Regions from separate parts of the Geobacillus sp. Sah69 genome, predicted to be linked through region 2. Evidence: a T-box and tRNA genes for the amino acid it is inferred to sense, from the RefSeq annotation. Region 2 holds a T-box; the other holds one or more tRNA genes.
What was found. A T-box is a leader RNA that pairs with one kind of tRNA and senses whether it is charged. The one in region 2 lies ahead of trpS (tryptophan--tRNA ligase), so its partner is inferred to be a tRNA-Trp.
Positions count from the first base shown of each region.

Region 1: it encodes a tRNA-Trp, which carries the amino acid that the T-box ahead of trpS (tryptophan--tRNA ligase) is inferred to sense. The anticodon was not compared.

Region 1 covers NZ_LLKS01000001.1:1,959-10,490, forward strand. The annotation lists gene AP057_RS00010 (cation diffusion facilitator family transporter) at 1-808, shown strand, start outside; gene AP057_RS00015 (LysE family translocator) at 939-1,565, shown strand; gene AP057_RS00020 (hypothetical protein) at 1,602-1,829, opposite strand; partial or broken gene AP057_RS00025 (LysE family translocator) at 1,914-2,546, opposite strand; partial or broken gene AP057_RS00035 (bifunctional 2',3'-cyclic-nucleotide 2'-phosphodiesterase/3'-nucleotidase) at 3,359-4,468, opposite strand; gene AP057_RS17330 (hypothetical protein) at 4,453-4,590, opposite strand; gene AP057_RS00040 (DUF6176 family protein) at 4,991-5,335, opposite strand; gene AP057_RS00045 (IS630 family transposase) at 5,640-6,158, opposite strand; tRNA gene AP057_RS00050 (tRNA-Leu) at 6,203-6,285, opposite strand; tRNA gene AP057_RS00055 (tRNA-Cys) at 6,347-6,420, opposite strand; tRNA gene AP057_RS00060 (tRNA-Gly) at 6,430-6,501, opposite strand; tRNA gene AP057_RS00065 (tRNA-Gln) at 6,507-6,581, opposite strand; tRNA gene AP057_RS00070 (tRNA-His) at 6,598-6,670, opposite strand; tRNA gene AP057_RS00075 (tRNA-Trp) at 6,688-6,761, opposite strand; tRNA gene AP057_RS00080 (tRNA-Tyr) at 6,769-6,853, opposite strand; tRNA gene AP057_RS00085 (tRNA-Thr) at 6,860-6,935, opposite strand; tRNA gene AP057_RS00090 (tRNA-Phe) at 7,109-7,184, opposite strand; tRNA gene AP057_RS00095 (tRNA-Asp) at 7,318-7,393, opposite strand; tRNA gene AP057_RS00100 (tRNA-Met) at 7,399-7,475, opposite strand; tRNA gene AP057_RS00105 (tRNA-Val) at 7,634-7,709, opposite strand; tRNA gene AP057_RS00110 (tRNA-Glu) at 7,719-7,790, opposite strand; tRNA gene AP057_RS00115 (tRNA-Ser) at 7,805-7,895, opposite strand; tRNA gene AP057_RS00120 (tRNA-Asn) at 7,900-7,974, opposite strand; partial or broken rRNA gene AP057_RS00125 (23S ribosomal RNA) at 8,079-8,532, opposite strand, start outside.
Region 2 covers NZ_LLKS01000019.1:238,719-247,250, forward strand. The annotation lists gene opp3b (oligopeptide ABC transporter permease) at 1-72, opposite strand, end outside; gene AP057_RS03085 (peptide ABC transporter substrate-binding protein) at 196-1,848, opposite strand; gene AP057_RS03090 (DUF3899 domain-containing protein) at 2,270-2,644, shown strand; T-box leader at 2,695-2,928, shown strand; gene trpS (tryptophan--tRNA ligase) at 2,979-3,965, shown strand; gene AP057_RS03100 (YjbA family protein) at 4,027-4,767, opposite strand; gene AP057_RS03105 (hypothetical protein) at 4,853-5,059, opposite strand; gene AP057_RS03110 (DUF2268 domain-containing protein) at 5,196-5,999, opposite strand; gene fabF (beta-ketoacyl-ACP synthase II) at 6,144-7,382, opposite strand; gene AP057_RS03120 (beta-ketoacyl-ACP synthase III) at 7,426-8,358, opposite strand.

The sequences.
Region 1 (8,532 bases), on a different contig from region 2:
CGCCCTCTTGTCCGATTCGGTCCATATGGCATCCGATGTATTGGCGCTTGGATTGAGCATGGTCGCCCTCTACATGGCAACGCGCCCGCCGAACCGCCGCTTTACGTTCGGTTTTTTGCGATTTGAAATCATCACATCGTTTTTGAACGGGCTGACGTTGGCCGTCATTGCGCTGTGGATTTTATGGGAAGGCATTCAGCGTTTTCTTCATCCTGAACCGATCAACTTTCGTCTTATGCTCGGAATCGCGGCGATCGGCCTCATCGTTAACTTGACGTTGACCATCGTCTTAAGCCGGAGCACGAAAGAAGAAGACAACTTGAACGTTCAGAGCGCCCTTTGGCATTTCATCGGCGACTTAATCAGCTCGATCGGCGTCATCGTGTCCGCGCTGCTCATTTACTTCACCGGCTGGACGATTTTCGATCCGATCATCAGCCTCGTGATCGCCGCCATCATTTTCACAGGCGGGGCGAAAATTATGCGTGAATCGTATCTCATCTTAATGGAAGCCGTACCTGATGGGTTCGATCTCGAACAAATCCGCGCCGACATTCGACAGATCGAAGGGGTCGAAGACGTGCACGACATGCATTTATGGGCCATCTCCACCGACCATTACTCGCTGTCGGCCCATGTGTTTGTCAGCGAGCACATCCAGCCGCTTTGTGTCATTTTGGCGGTGAATGAAATGCTGAAGGAAAAATACGGCATTGAGCATGCCACGATCCAAGTCGAGCACGCCATGCTCCACGACCATGGCCAATATGGCCGGGCGTTTTTGGAGAAAAAAGCTTCCCATGAATAGGAAATGCCGCCTCTGCTTTGAATGGCATGGGCGGCTTTTTCGTTTGTCCATTTTCCCTTTCAAACAAAAAGGAATCAATACGATCCGCGGCGAACATATAGAGTCATCATGCCGAAGGAAGGGATGCCTCATGGGAATCGGAACGATCTTCTCGTTTTTCAGCGTCGCCATATTGCTTACATTGGCGCCGGGCCCGGACATTTTATTCGTCATCGCCCAAAGCGTGTCGCAAGGCAAACACGCAGGCATCGCCACCGCGCTCGGGCTGTGCACCGGCCTGCTTGTCCATATCAGCGCGGCGGTGCTCGGCGTCTCGGCTGTCATTTACCAATCCGCCTTGGCCTTTGCCGTCGTCAAATATGCAGGCGCTGTGTATTTGCTGTACCTGGCCTGGCAGGCGTTCCGTGAACGAGACGAGGGCCTCTCCTTTGGGAGGCAGAAGCCAATGGCATACGCCTCGCTGTACAAAAAAGGCATTGTCATGAACGTGCTCAATCCGAAAGTGTCGCTCTTCTTTTTGGCGCTCCTGCCGCAGTTCGTTGATCCGTCAGCGGGCCAGATCCCGCAGCAAATGCTCGTATTAGGCGTCATCTTTCTCGTTCAAGCTCTCGCTGTCTTCACCTTAGTGAGCATCGGTGCGGAAAAACTGCGCCAATGGCTCTCGGCCCACACCGCCATCACTAGGCGAATCCATTGGCTCAAAGGCGCCATCTTCGCGCTGATCGGCATCCAAATCGCCGTCAGCGAGCGGTCGTAGCGGAAGAAAAAAGAGGGCGGCTGCCCTCTTTTCTGCTCATCTCCACAACAGTGCCGCGCCTCCCAATATGAGGAGCAGGGAGAGAAATAGCACCCATGTTGACCAAAGATCGATCATTTCAAAAAACAAGACTATTCTCCGCTCACGCCCCTCCTTCTTCTTGTATTCTTCCCACTGCTGCTTAATGATCACGATCCCAAACGGAAACACCCCGATTCCCGCCACAAGGAGAATCACCGCTATTCCTTTGTCATCCGTCCCCATTCCTCTAGCCAACCTCCGCACCGAATCACCGCCCGCGCTTTCAGGCAGGTGAGGATCATGCTTTCTGACGCCGTTCGCCCTCGCTCACGACGCTTTCGTTTGCAGCAGCTTCACACCAAGCCCGATAAACACGATCCCTGTCAATCGATTGACAAGAAGCGCCATTTTCGCGTTTTGACGCATCCGTTTCGTCGCTAGCGCGGCGACATAGACGACGCCAAGCCCCCACAGCGTGCTCGTCACCACGAACGAAACGCCGAGCAGCAGAAACGGAAGCGGGCCGTATGGCTGATCCGTTTGAATGAATTGCGGCAAAAACGAAAGGAAAAACAACGCCACTTTCGGATTCATCACATTCGTCGTCACGCCTTGCTAATAAATCTTGTTCAGCTTCATCGGCGCCAGTTCCTCGGACTCCAACGCTGGCGGCGTCGACTGCCGCATCATTTTGATGCCAAGATACACCAAATACGCTGCGCCAGCGATTTTCACAGCCGTAAATAAGACAACCGACTGCTGCAAAATCACCGCCAAGCCAAACGCAGCGAGCAACGTATGAATGAACACCCCCGTCGAAATGCCCAACACCGAATACACGCCCGCTTTTCTCCCTTGCGCCACACTGCGCCCCATAATATACATCGTATCCACTCCCGGAGTGGCATGCATCAAAATCGACGCCAGCAAATACATCCCGTAACTTGTAATGCCTAACACATGTCTCCCTCCTGACCAAGCTAGCAAACAATCATCCATGGACAGTGGCACTGCTTTCGGGCAATGTTACAAAAGGTGGGGGGCTTCACCACAGATACAGTGACAAAATCGTTCCGTTTTCCAAAACGAATGATCCCAAGAACCTCGATGTCCACCGGCCTTCGAAAAAGCAGATGATGGGTAGCGCCCGGTCGGACAAGCAGCGCTTCCCCAATCGAACATCTTTTTTCCTTCCATGACCGCCCGCTCAACGAAAGCGGCTGTTTTTCACTGTCCTTGTTAGAAGTGAACTGCCCACCACCTACGCTTCGCTTAGAGGCAGGGGCTTCAAGCGACTTGTGCGTGTTCACTGAACGGTAAGCCACAAACAAGAACCCTTTACGCTTCCCTTCGTTCCAAAGGTGTCGGTTTGAACCATAGACGATCATATTCATCGGCGATGGCCAACCGAAATTCATCTCCCACCTACTCATTGATCGATCGCTCTTCACATTCCTTGAGGTGGGAGACTTCTTTCGGAAATGACGTTAACGTAAAAGATCTTCTTCTCATCGTCAGTCAAAAAGGCGATATTTTCGAAATGGAAAAAATGGCAGTAGCGCCAGAAATACTTTTAGTCACATTTTCGTGTCACCTAAAAGGCCGGTAAAAAACGGCTGTCACGAGCAAATCAGCGGCATTTCGCCGAAAAAGAAGATTGATTCCGCAAGGTTGTTCTAATTAAGAAACAGCTGGAACTAGCAGTATTTTATACGAAATCACCTGCCTCCTAAATCACCTGCTATTTTTCCAACCTCTTCTTAACGTCCAGATTTTTCTAGCTCTTTCGAATGGTTTGTTTTCGTTTCTTTCCAAGACAACAGCGTAAGTTCGTATTGGGCAAACCCGTTGGACAATGTCGCCACATAGCGGATGCGGCTGTCTGGCGGCAAATATTTTTGTGCTTCCAGTGACGATTCAAAGGAAACGGTCACCGATGCTTTCCCTTTCACTGGCGCAAAGGTCCAGTTGCCGTCCACGGACGGGTTGATCGTTCCGTTTTCGCGAATATAATCGATGATCACTTGCCGGTTTTCATCCGGCGCGGCCAAAATCGTGTTTTTCCCGCCCGGATTGATGATCCGGTTCGTCGTCGCCCGATAGTTGTTCGTCGCAACGATAAATTCCATCTTCGCCGTCACCGGTTTGCCTTGGAATCGCAAGTTTTTAATGCGGTTTGCTTTCGGATTGATCACATTTTGGTTTTTGTCGTATTTCGCCGGCTCGGTGACATCGATCTCGTACGTCACGCCATCAATAATGTCGAAGTTGTACGTCGGGAAGTCGTTGTTGACAAGCGGCTGAATGCCTGTCTTGTTCGGGTCGATTTGGTTGAATTGTCCCGCCGACCACTCAAGCCATTCTTTCAACTCGGCTCCCGTAATTTTCAGCGCATACACCGTGTTTGGATACAAGTACAAATCGGCGACGTTTTTAATGGCGATTTCCCCTGCCGGAATATCCGTGTAATAGCTCGGTCCACCGCGCCCGCCGGCCTTGAACGGAGCGCCGGCTGACAGCACCGGAAGGCCTTCATACTGCGTCCCTTTTAACATTTTTTCCACATACCACTTTTGGGCGTTCGTGACGATTTGCACGGACGGATCATCTTGAACGAGTGCAAAATAGCTGTTGATCGGGCTCGTAGTTTTTCCAACCGGGCTGCGGACGTACTGGATCGTCGCTTCGTGCTCCGCCTGAATGGCCTGCTCGACGGCCGAATCGCTGTCAACCAACGGCGTTTTCGTCGCCTTGTCATACACTGGACGGAGTTGGGCTTTCGCTTGCGTCACTTTCCATTTTCCGTCGACTTGCTCGACCGTCAAGTCGATCACGCCGAGCGTATCGCCCCATGAACCCGGCATCGTCACCGGAACGCCACTAAAATGCGCAGCTTGACGACGTCCCGCTCCTCCGCGCCTACCGCCGTCGGCCCAAACGAAGGAGCCAGCAGCCCCAACGCCAACACCACGCTCGCCGCCGCGTATTTCTTCCGTTTTTTCAATGTCCATCTCCCACTCATCAAATCATTGTCATCTTTCTGCGCCCGCATAGCGCGCTCGAAGACCGGGTGCCGGTCGTCATCCCGGAGCTCGCCGAGCTATCGCATATGTCGGCCCAGTGAACGAAGCTGATCACCATGGCACAAGCGTTTCTCCAACAAGAGACAACCTGACCTTTTTGTCCTCCTGAGCCCGTCGAAGAGAAAACCTGCCGGATTCGGCGAAGCGAACCCTTGACCAACCGAACACCGCCAAAGGTAACATTCGATAAAGGCAAGGGCGGCTTTTCGATTGCCTCCGTTATTCCCCCATTCTTTGTTGTCCCTTGACAATAATATTTTATTTTAAATATTAAGGAAATAAAATAAAAAATTAGATTCATGATTAACTTCTCAAACTTGCTTACTCCATCGCCTTACGAATATGCTCTGGAATCATCACTACTTCTGTCGTGATCACAGGTTCGTTATATTCCTCATCAATACACTCATACCAGAACGCCAAATGTTTTTTATCAATTTCGTGTTCGGACTCTTCTACGGAAATCCCGCCTTCTCCCTGAACAGAGAACCAGTAAAGAAACTCTCCTTCCTCATTTCGCTCGCGGAAGATCGCTTCGACATGCATTTTTTCATCTTTGAGCGTCAACAGCACCTCGTTCATATGTGTGTTTAATAATTCCATCCATTCATCCACCCGCTTCGATTTTCCTTCCTTTACGCGAAATTTGCTTAATTCTACTTTCATCTCATGCTTCCACCTTTCTATTTATTGATGAGCTTCAAAATATAGAAAGAAAGCAGTATATCTTGTATGCCATGCCGAAAACGGTGGAGATAAGCGTCGCATAATAGTCATCAATGTGACCGTGCGCCACATGCCAGACAACTAACAGAAAAATGATATAGCATACTACATCGAGCAGCATCCCTTGCTTAGACGTTCGTTTTTCACCTTATCTTTCTACTCTATTTCGCTTCCTATCTATATAATTCCTTCTATAATTTTACACTTAACTATATAAATGCACCTTGAAAAGTTAACCTTTGCATCACGCTGCACACCCCAAGCATCGAAGCACCTCTTCCGGTTGTTGATCTATATATTCCATAAACCGGGCAATGGCTTGGTCAATATCCATTTGATCTTTGTGAAACACATTGGCAATGACCGCATCCTTGAGCCATTTCCACAAGCGTTCGATGGGATTCAGCTGTGGGGAATAAGGAGGTAAAAAGATCAAGTGAAACGATTCCCCTTCTTGGCGCAAGAAATCTCTCACCATTTTGGCATGGTGGATGCGGGCATTGTCGAGCACGAGCACGATCAGCTGGTCTGGATAACGGCTCTTCAAGATCTTTAAAAAATCCAAAAACGTCGTCGCATTCGCAGCGACTGCTCGATGAAGAACGGTGTCCCCATTGAGCACATTCACCGCCCCAAATACAGAAACGTGGGCATGATGGCCGTACGTAGGCACTTTCCATTTCACCTCACCGAACACGATTGTACGCACACGATTTTCTTTTCTCGAATCGTATTCAGTAAATAAAAAAACAAGAGATTTCACTTACGTGAAACCCCTTGTCCCTAAAGCCTTCTTCCTATTTTCGATGCCGATGGTGGGAGTCGAACCCACACGGGCAAAGCCCACACGATTTTGAGTCGTGCGCGTCTGCCAATTCCGCCACATCGGCGCGACATGCATTATTTTATCACATTACTTCATGTCTGTCAACACTTTTTATATTCATTAGATGGAGGCGGCACCCGGATTCGAACCGGGGGTAAAGGTTTTGCAGACCTCTGCCTTACCACTTGGCTATGCCGCCTTGATCGAGAGCGGAAGACGGGACTCGAACCCGCGACCCTCACCTTGGCAAGGTGGTGTTCTACCACTGAACTACTTCCGCGTCATTGGCTGGGGTAGCTGGATTCGAACCAACGCATCACGGAGTCAAAGTCCGTTGCCTTACCGCTTGGCTATACCCCAACGCCGAAAAGTGAAGGGCGACTAGTGGGAATCGAACCCACGCATGCCAGAGCCACAATCTGGTGCGTTAACCACTTCGCCATAGTCGCCATAATGATAATCAAAATGGCAGGGGCAGTAGGAATCGAACCCACACCGGAGGTTTTGGAGACCTCTGTTCTACCATTAAACTATGCCCCTTTAATCATGGTGGAGGGGGACGGATTCGAACCGCCGAACCCAAAGGGAGCGGATTTACAGTCCGCCGCGTTTAGCCACTTCGCTACCCCTCCAAAGAATGGTGCCGACTGCAGGACTTGAACCCGCAACCTACTGATTACGATTCAGTTGCTCTACCAATTGAGCTAAGTCGGCATAACTATGATATAAATCGCGGCTCATTGTTCATTTGTTGTGTCCCTTCCTCTACCAGCCAACTCGAAGAAGCTGGATGCGTCGGGACAACTCGCAACCGATTCGATGAAGCGGATGCTCGTCTCTACCAATTGAGCTAAGTTGGCATACATATGATGCACATTATTGTTATATGGTGGCTCGGGACGGAATCGAACCGCCGACACAAGGATTTTCAGTCCTTTGCTCTACCGACTGAGCTACCGAGCCATATTAAGTTTTTCATTGCTTTGCTTGTACTGCACCGTGTCTCTTCCTCTACAAGCTGATTCGAGGAAGCCAGATGTGTTGAGGCAACTCCAACTGAACTACTGAGCTGTCTCTTTTCATAATTTTGAAACAATGGCGGTCCCGACGGGACTCGAACCCGCGATCTCCTGCGTGACAGGCAGGCATGTTAACCACTACACTACGGGACCAATTTTGGTTGCGGGGGCAGGATTTGAACCTGCGACCTTCGGGTTATGAGCCCGACGAGCTACCGGACTGCTCCACCCCGCGGCGATAGGAAAGTAAATTAATTTGCACAATGTTCTTAGCGTTGTTATCCGTTACCTCTTCCTCTACAAGCTGATTCAAAGATGCCAGATGCGTCGAGGTAACTCGAAGTGAATTCGATGAAGCAAAGGCTCGTCGCTCCACTCCACAACGATTAAAAATGGTGGAGGATGACGGGATCGAACCGCCGACCCCTTGCTTGTAAGGCAAGTGCTCTCCCAGCTGAGCTAATCCTCCACGAAGAAGTGACCCGTACGGGATTCGAACCCGTGTTACCGCCGTGAAAGGGCGGTGTCTTAACCACTTGACCAACGGGCCATGTTGATGAATCATGGCGGAGAGCAAGGGATTCGAACCCTTGAGGCGCTATTCACGCCTACACGATTTCCAATCGTGCTCCTTCGACCACTCGGACAGCTCTCCACGATGGCTCCGCAGGCAGGATTCGAACCTGCGACCAATCGGTTAACAGCCGATTGCTCTACCACTGAGCTACTGCGGAATGACATCACTTTAGACATTTATTATTATAATGATTCGCGTTGAGCTGTCAAGGACTTTTTTTCATTCCTTCAAAACTAGATAACCGTCGGAAGAAGCCGCTTATAGGTCAAGCCCTCGATCGATTAGTATCCGTCAGCTCCACGTGTCGCCACGCTTCCACCTCGGACCTATCGACCTCGTCATCTTCGAGGGATCTTACCCGCCTGACGCGGTGGGAAATCTCATCTTGAGGGGGGCTTCACGCTTAGATGCTTTCAGCGCTTATCCCGTCCGCACATAGCTACCCAGCGGTGCCCCTGGCGGGACAACTGGTACACCAGCGGTGCGTCCATCCCGGTCCTCTCGTACTAAGGACAGCTCCTCTCAAATTTCCTGCGCCCGCGACGGATAGGGACCGAACTGTCTCACGACGTTCTGAACCCAGCTCGCGTACCGCTTTAATGGGCGAACAGCCCAACCCTTGGGACCGACTACAGCCCCAGGATGCGATGAGCCGACATCGAGGTGCCAAACCTCCCCGTCGATGTGGACTCTTGGGGGAGATCAGCCTGTTATC
Region 2 (8,532 bases):
GAACGTCAACGTCGCAATGATAAACAACGTGATGATCATATAAACGAACCGCTGAAGCGTATACCGCGCCATGACCGCACCTCCTCTGCTTTTCTATAATCTTCGTTGTTTTTCGACATTTTTCGCCTTGACAGGCAAAAGGAGAGTATATGCCTAGGCATATACTCTCCTCCGCATTTTCAAGAGAACAACGGATTACTCGACATACGCCCATTTCAAGCTGTAGTCGGCGCCGAATGTATGCGTGACGAAGTCTTTGACATACTCGCGTTGCAAATAGGCAGCGCCGCGTTGGTACAGCGGAGCGATCGGCATTCCTTCAAAGACGATTTTTTCTGCTTTCAGCATCGCATCCCAACGAGCTTGCTGATCGTTGGCAAGCGTCGTTTGCGCGTCTTTGATCAGCTTGTCGTATTCAGCGTTCGACCAACCCGTTTGGTTGTGCGGGCTTGTCGACGTCCAAAGCTGCAGGAACGCCATTGGGTCTTGATAGTCCGGCCCCCAGCCGGAGAACGACAAATCATATTGCATGTTGCTTTCGAGCTTCAGTTTTTGTGCAAACGGTTGTTGTTTAATGTTGACCGTCAAGCCCGGCAAGTTTTGTTCAAGCTGCGCTTTCACATACTCGCCGATTTTCTTCGCGCTGTCGTTGTCAAAGTTCAGCAATTCAAGCGTAAATTTGTCTTTGCCCAGCTCTTTTTTCGCTTGCTCCCACAATTTTTTCGCTTCATCCGGATTGTAATTGACCAAATCGCCATTCACATCGCGGAAGTCTTTGCCATCCGGACCGGTGACGAAGTCTTTCGGAACGGTGAACTTCGCCGGAATCGAACCGTTGTTCAAGAGCGTATCGACCATCGCTTGCGTGTCGATGGCCATCGCAATCGCTTTGCGGGCGTTGACGTTGTTCAACGGTTCTTTTTTCGTGTTCATGCGCAGCCAGAAGATCGACGGATCCAATTTCGTATGGAAGTTTTTGTCGTTTTTGTACTTATCCACGAACTCCGCCGTCAAGCCGACGCGGTCCGTTTGTTTTGTTTCATACAAGTTGACGGCTGTCGCCGTGTCTTTCACGACTTTCACATTGACTTTTTCCAGCTTGACGTTGTCTTTGTCCCAGTAGTTCGGGTTTTTCGTATATACCCAACCTTGTTCATGCTTCCACTCGCTCAACACGAATGGGCCATTGTAAAGCGTCGTATTAGCTTCGAGACCGTATTTGTCGCCTTGCGCTTTCACAAATTTTTCGTTTTGCGGCATGAACGTGCCAAACGCCGTCAAGCCGACGAAATACGGAACCGGGTTTTTCAGCTCGACTTTCAAGGTGTAGTCATCAAGGGCTTTGACGCCGACTTGGTCAAGCGGTACCTTGCCTGTGTTGGCTTCTTCGGCGTTTTTAATGTCGTACATAATGTACGCATATTCCGATTTCGTCTTCGGATCAAGCACGCGCTTCCAAGCGAATTCGAAATCGTGCGCCGTCACCGGATCGCCGTTCGACCACTTCGCATCTTGGCGAAGCTTGAACGTATACGTTTTGCCGTCTTGGCTCACTTCATAGCTTTCCGCGATCCCTGGCACCGGTTTGTTGTCTTTGCCTAAACGGTACAGACCTTCCATGACGTTGTTCAGCACGATAAACGATACTTGGTCGGTGGCCATCGCCGAATCAAGCGTCGGAATTTCTGAGGAATCAAGCAAGTTCAGCACCTGCTCCTTTTTCTCCGCCGGCTTTTCGCCGCCCTGGCCGCCTTGGGCGTTGTCGTTGTCCTTGCCCCCGCCGCAAGCCGCGAGGAACGTTGACAGCGCGAGAAGCAGGACGAGGAAGAAAGAAAATCGCTTCTTCACTAAAAACCCCCCTTAGGTTTATGTAGTGTATTACAAATCTTCTGAACCGTTTGATTTCAGAAGATTGTACTTACATCGCTTATTATATCCTGTGATAGTATATTTGAAAAGGATTTTTTATTTCCTTAAAATAAAAAAATTCAAACTACTTACAAACGGGAGAGGATCGGATTGCATTTACACCTGCATTGTAACGACTTTTGCCACCATTGTAAACAAAAAATTTCTGCCTACAGAAAAAAGAAAACGATTACAATATGGTTTTTTTGCCCTTCCTTTCAGCTTCGAAGCAAATCTCTCCTGAACTTCCAGGTTATTCTATATTTTTCAATATAATTTTGTTAATAATTTTGACAATCTTCCCGCCCACATGATTTATGATAAAATAAGCAGTGAGAAGGGAAAGGCGGGAACAGACGATATGAAACAAACGGCTGTGCGGACTGGATGGCTCGTCGTTGCGATGCTGGCGGCAAGCGCACTCATCGTAATAGGGCAAGGAGCATGGAGTACGGTGGCCTTTATTAACGTTTCGTTTTTGCTCTCCCTTTTGCCTCTGTCGCTTGGCGGGCTTTTGTTTGTTTATGAACGCGGGTTTTTCAGCGGATTCGCATACGGGTTTCGCCGATTGCGCAGGAATCGAACGAAGGTGGAGCGGTATCTTGAGGAAGCGGCAGCAGAACATGAATCGGATGAGCTGCTCGGTCCGCGGCGTTTCGCCATCACGTATCCGCTTCTCTTTTCTGGTCTGCTTCTGTTTTTGGCGATGATTGCCGCCGGATATGCCGTGCAATAAGGTTGCAACAGCTGAATGTTTTCCGTATAATATAAGGCAAATCTAGGATCAACCGAGCGATGAGAAAGAAGAGTACATATTGGCGATGCCTTCAGAGAGCTTGTGGAAGGTGCGAACAAGCGGCTAGCCATATGGAATGGGCTTTCGAGCTTCCCGCCGAACCGGCGACGCAGTAGGCGAGGACGTTCCCCGCGTTACAGGGGGCCATGCGCAAAGCATGGGCTGAGCGATTGCGCTTCTTGACGCAATAAATAGGGTGGCACCGCGGTCCTACCGTCCCTATCAGAGGGCTGGCAGGGCCTTTTTTATTTTTGGCTTGAGGGAGTGAAGATCGATGAAAACCATTTTTTCCGGCATTCAGCCAAGCGGCGTCATCACCATTGGCAACTATATTGGGGCGCTGCGGCAGTTTGTCGAGCTGCAGCATGAATACAACTGCTATTTTTGCATCGTTGACCAACACGCCATTACCGTTTGGCAAGACCCACACGAACTGCGGCAAAACATCCGCCGCCTCGCCGCTTTGTATTTGGCCGTCGGCATCGACCCGACGCAAGCGACGTTGTTCATCCAGTCAGAAGTGCCGGCGCACGCTCAAGCCGCTTGGATGCTGCAGTGCATCGTTTATATCGGCGAACTTGAGCGGATGACGCAATTTAAAGAAAAATCGGCCGGCAAAGAGGCGGTCAGCGCCGGGCTGCTCACGTACCCGCCGCTGATGGCCGCTGACATTTTGCTTTATAACACCGACATCGTCCCGGTCGGCGAAGACCAAAAGCAGCATATCGAATTGACGCGGGATCTGGCCGAGCGCTTCAACAAACGGTATGGCGAGCTGTTCACGATCCCTGAGGCGCGCATTCCGAAAGTCGGCGCCCGCATCATGTCGCTTGTCGACCCGACGAAAAAAATGAGCAAATCCGACCCCAACCCGAAAGCGTACATCACACTGCTTGACGATGCGAAAACGATCGAGAAGAAGATCAAAAGCGCGGTCACCGACTCGGAAGGAACGATTCGCTACGACAAAGAAGCGAAGCCAGGCATTTCGAACTTGCTCAATATTTATTCGACGCTATCCGGTCAATCGATCGAGGAGTTGGAGCGGCAATACGAAGGAAAAGGATACGGCGTCTTCAAAGCAGACCTCGCTCAAGTCGTCATCGAAACGCTTCGACCGATTCAAGAGCGGTATCACCATTGGACGGAAAGCGAGGAGCTTGACCGCGTGTTGGATGAAGGGGCGGAAAAAGCAAATCGGGTTGCATCGGAAATGGTGCGCAAAATGGAGCAAGCCATGGGGCTCGGGCGGCGGCGGTAAATAGCCGCATCCAGCGAAGCCATACAAAAACGGGCAGGCGCCTATCGCCTTGGCCCGTTTTTTAATTGACTTTTGGTTCTTGCTCCATTTCCCACAGTTTTTCGAAAAATGGCTGCCCTTTGATCAAGTTTTCGCACAGCTGCTCATGCCGTTCGGACCACCCGTATTTCGTCTCGTTATACAATTGTTCCCACGCTTCATCAAAAGACATTTTTTGAATAGCGGCGTATTTTTCCGGCGCCCATTCCGTATACCAATAGCGCATCTGGGCAGTATTTTTTGTCGAATAAAGCTGGTCAAGCGCCATAAACAACAGCTGTTTCAACTGCCGCTCTTTGCGCGTGAGTCCGCACATCAGTTCCGGAGCCGGCGATAAAATGTGGTATTCTTTTTCATACCTCGGCAGCGGATAGTCCCGTTCCTCCGCTTCGGCCGCCACTTCGTAGACGAGTTGTTCCTGACGCGGAATGAGACGGCTTTTGCGAATCGGGATTTGATAACCGATTGTATCGACAGCCAAAACGCCGGCGCCGTCCGTGACAACGAAACAATAGTCCAGCTGAATGCGTTCATGGTTTTTGCGGACATACGCCTTCTGATGTACATCGTCTAGCAGCGGTTTTGGAAGATCGGACAAGCTGTTTTCAATGTAATGAAACAGGGCCGGGGATACTTTTAACAGCGGCACTTGGTCGAGCAGCTCGATTTGATCGTCCTTGCGCCATTCATGGAAATGACAGACGTTGTATCCGTTCTCTTCTCCTTCAAACCAGTTGACCCAAATGTCGTGCAGATAAAGCATGCGAGACCCCTCACTTCCAGACGTGTTTGTCCATCAGTATAGGCAGAGGTGGGGAATTTTATTCCATTTCATCCTCTTTTCCCCTCTAGGGGCTGCGGCTTGGAAACGTCAAGCTCCCCCACATCAAAAGAAGGCCAATAGGGAATAAATAACATTCCACCCTTGTCGAAATATAAGATAAGTATTCGTGAAAACCACGCTCTGGAGTGATGATGTTCAAATAGGCGATCACCATCATGCCGCCGACGACTGAAAAACCGAAACCGACCAAATAAAAAAACAGGCGGACCACCGGGCTTTCCCTTCCTTCTTGTCCACATCCTTGTTCTACATATATGTCGGCGCCATGGACAACATGCCTGTTTGCGCCCGATGCCCCTAAGATTCTTGTGATAACCGGACAGCGGCGTCCGCCATGCGGTTTCGAGCTAAGACGCTCCTTGCTGTTTGCCTGAAAAGCCCGCCAACTCCGCGATGTCTTTCGCTTCCATCTTCATCAATTGGGCGAGCGAATAGCCTCTTTCTAGGCAACGACGGATGATGGCATACCCAACGGCATAGCCCCCCATTTTCGGATGCCATCCAAGCCCGTACAAAATGCGGGAAGTATGCGGATGCGAAACGGGCAAATGTTGGTTCGGGACAATATAACGCCGCCAAAACCGTTCCATCTCCCGATCGGTGTAATACTTCGTCCATCCCGCACACTGCTTGACGCCGACTGTCTCGGCGACGGCATGCTCCGCCAATCCTTCCATCACGACGGCATCCAGCAACGTCGCATCTTCGCCTTCGTTCGGCAACTGCTTGAGACGGCATACATGGTTGTATTCATGCGCCACCAACGCGGCGATCTCCTCGTCGCCATGATCCGGCAGCAAGAAGAAAAACAATTTATCAGCAAACGCCACCCCGCCTTTTCCTTGGAATTCGCGCACAAGCTTCCAGTTTTCGTCATCGGCCGGCAGCAAACATACCGGAACGTCTGGCCCCTTCCATATCCCCCGTTGCCGTTCATACAAACGGCCAAGACGTTCCCAAAGACGGCGCTCTTTCATCTCCGGCAAAAGCCGCTCGGCCTGTCGAGTGCTTCGGTACATGCCATACAGCCGTAAATAGCTGTAAATCTCACGCGCCGACGCTCCTTTAAAAAACGAACTCAACCTCCCGCACAACAGGAGCGGGTCCCCCTCATCCTCTTCCAGCCATCGATCGGTTGGAAGCAATCCCATCGCTTTTCCCTCCTTTTCTCTTACGTTATGTCGGCAGGGAAAAGACGGTGAAACAAAACAAAAAAGAGAGCCTGACGCTGAACCGAACCCGCCGTTAGTCACGCGTTTTCAGCTCTGCTCAACCAAGGCTCTCCTTTTCATCCATTACACATATTTTTTAAAAATCAATGTCGCATTATGGCCGCCAAATCCAAATGAGTTGCTTAAGACCACACGCACGTCTTGCTTGCGCGCTTCATTCGGCACATAGTCGAGGTCGCATTCCGGATCCGGTGTTTCGTAGTTGATCGTCGGCGGAATGATGCCGTCGCGGATCGCCAGCACGGAGAAAATCGCTTCCACCGCGCCGGTCGCCCCGAGCAAATGCCCAGTCATCGACTTCGTCGAGCTGACGGCGAGCTTATAGGCATGATCGCCGAATACTTCTTTGATCGCCTCCGTCTCATACTTATCATTGTACTCGGTGCTCGTGCCGTGGGCGTTGATGTAATCAATGTCCTCCGGCTTCAAGCCGGCGTCTTGAAGCGCCTGGCGCATCGCCCGCACGCCGCCTTCGCCGCCCGGCGCCGGCGCGGTGATATGGTACGCATCGGCGGTCGCGCCGTAACCGACAATTTCGGCGTAAATCTTCGCGCCGCGGCGCAGCGCGTGCTCCAATTCCTCCAAAACAACGATTCCTGCTCCCTCACCCATGACGAAACCGTCGCGGTTTTTGTCAAATGGGCGGCTCGCCGTTTTTGGATCTGGATTGGTTGAGAGAGCCGTATTGGCGCAAAAACCGGCGAACGACATTTTCGTAATCGGCGCTTCCGTCCCGCCGGTGATCATGACATCGGCGTCGCCGCGCTGAATGACTTTAAACGCATCACCGATCGAGTTTGCCCCGGTCGCGCAAGCGGTCACCGTGCACGAATTGATCCCTTTCGCTCCAAGGATGATCGATACTTGCCCAGCGGCCATATCCGGGATCATCATTGGCACGAAAAACGGGCTCACTCGGCGATAACCGCGCTGCTGGAAAATCTCAAACTGCTGTTCAAACGTCTCCATACCGCCGATGCCAGAACCAATCCAAACACCGACCCGTTCAGCGTTGCTTTCATGAATGTCGAGATTGGCATCTTTGACCGCCATAAGCGCCGCAGCGACGGCGAATTGGGTAAATCGGTCCATCTTCCGCGCCTCGCGGCGGTCGATAAACAGCGACGGATCGAAGTCTTTCACTTCCGCCGCCACTTTTGCCGGAAAGTCGTCCGGATTGACGCGGGTGACAATGTCGATGCCGGACTGGCCGGCGATGATGTTTTTCCACGTCGTTTCTGCGTCATTCCCAAGCGGGGTGACGGCGCCTATGCCTGTCACGACGACTCGTCTTTTTTCCATCGTTTCCGTCTCTCCTTTTTTTATTTCGATAATATCCGTGCCGTTAACGGCCCCAGCGCAAGGCGATCGCGCCCCACGTCAGCCCGCCGCCGAATCCGACCATAATGATGAGATCATCGTCACTGATTTTACCCGCTTCCAGCTCTTCTACAAGCGAAATCGGAATAGATGCGGCCGACGTGTTGCCATATCGGCGGATCGTCGTCGATATTTTCTCTTCCGGCAGCTCGAGCCGCTGTCTGGCCGCTTCGACGATGCGAATGTTCGCTTGATGAGGAATGAGAAAGTCGACATCGTCTTTCGTGAGCCCGGCTTTTTCAAGCACACGCACGCTTGATTCTCCCATTTGCCGGACGGCGAACTTGAATACTTCACGGCCGTTCATGACGATATATTCGTCTTTGTATAAATGTTTTCCTCCTGTTCCGTCAGCTCCCAACTCAAAAGATAAAATCCCGCGCCCGGGCGACACCGGACCCATGACGACCGCTCCGGCTCCATCGCCGAACAGCACCGCCGTGTTGCGGTCGGTCCAATCGGTGATTTTCGATAGTTTGTCTGCCCCCACTACTAATATATATTTGTAGGTGCCTGTGTCAATAAATTGGGCGGCCGTGACCATCCCGTACATAACCCCCGCGCAGGCAGCGCTAATATCAAGCGCAGCGGCGTTGACGGCGCCAAGCCGCTCTTGCAGCATGCAAGCGACCGACGGAAACGGACGGTCCGGGGTGACGGTGGCAACTAAAATGAGATCAATATCCTTCGCCTCAATGCCAGCGTCTTGAAGCGCCCTTTCTGCGGCAAAATACGCCATATGGGACGTATCGATGTCATCCGGAGCGATGCGGCGCTCCTCGATCCCGGTGCGCGTCCGGATCCATTCATCCGATGTATCCATCATTTTTTCCAAATCAAAGTTGGTCAACACTTTTTCCGGCACATAGCGGCCGACCCCGATAATTCCTGCTCCCATATCATTCATCTCCTCTTTCTTTCCCAAAATGGCAAAAAACGCTCACGCTGACAACCAAACTTGAATGTACAATCAGTCTACATTACCAATTATTATTACTTGGTACTAATTTTAGCCGAAAGAGCGTGGATGCGCAATAAAAAACGAAAGTTGAACCAGCGTTTTCCGTTCCCC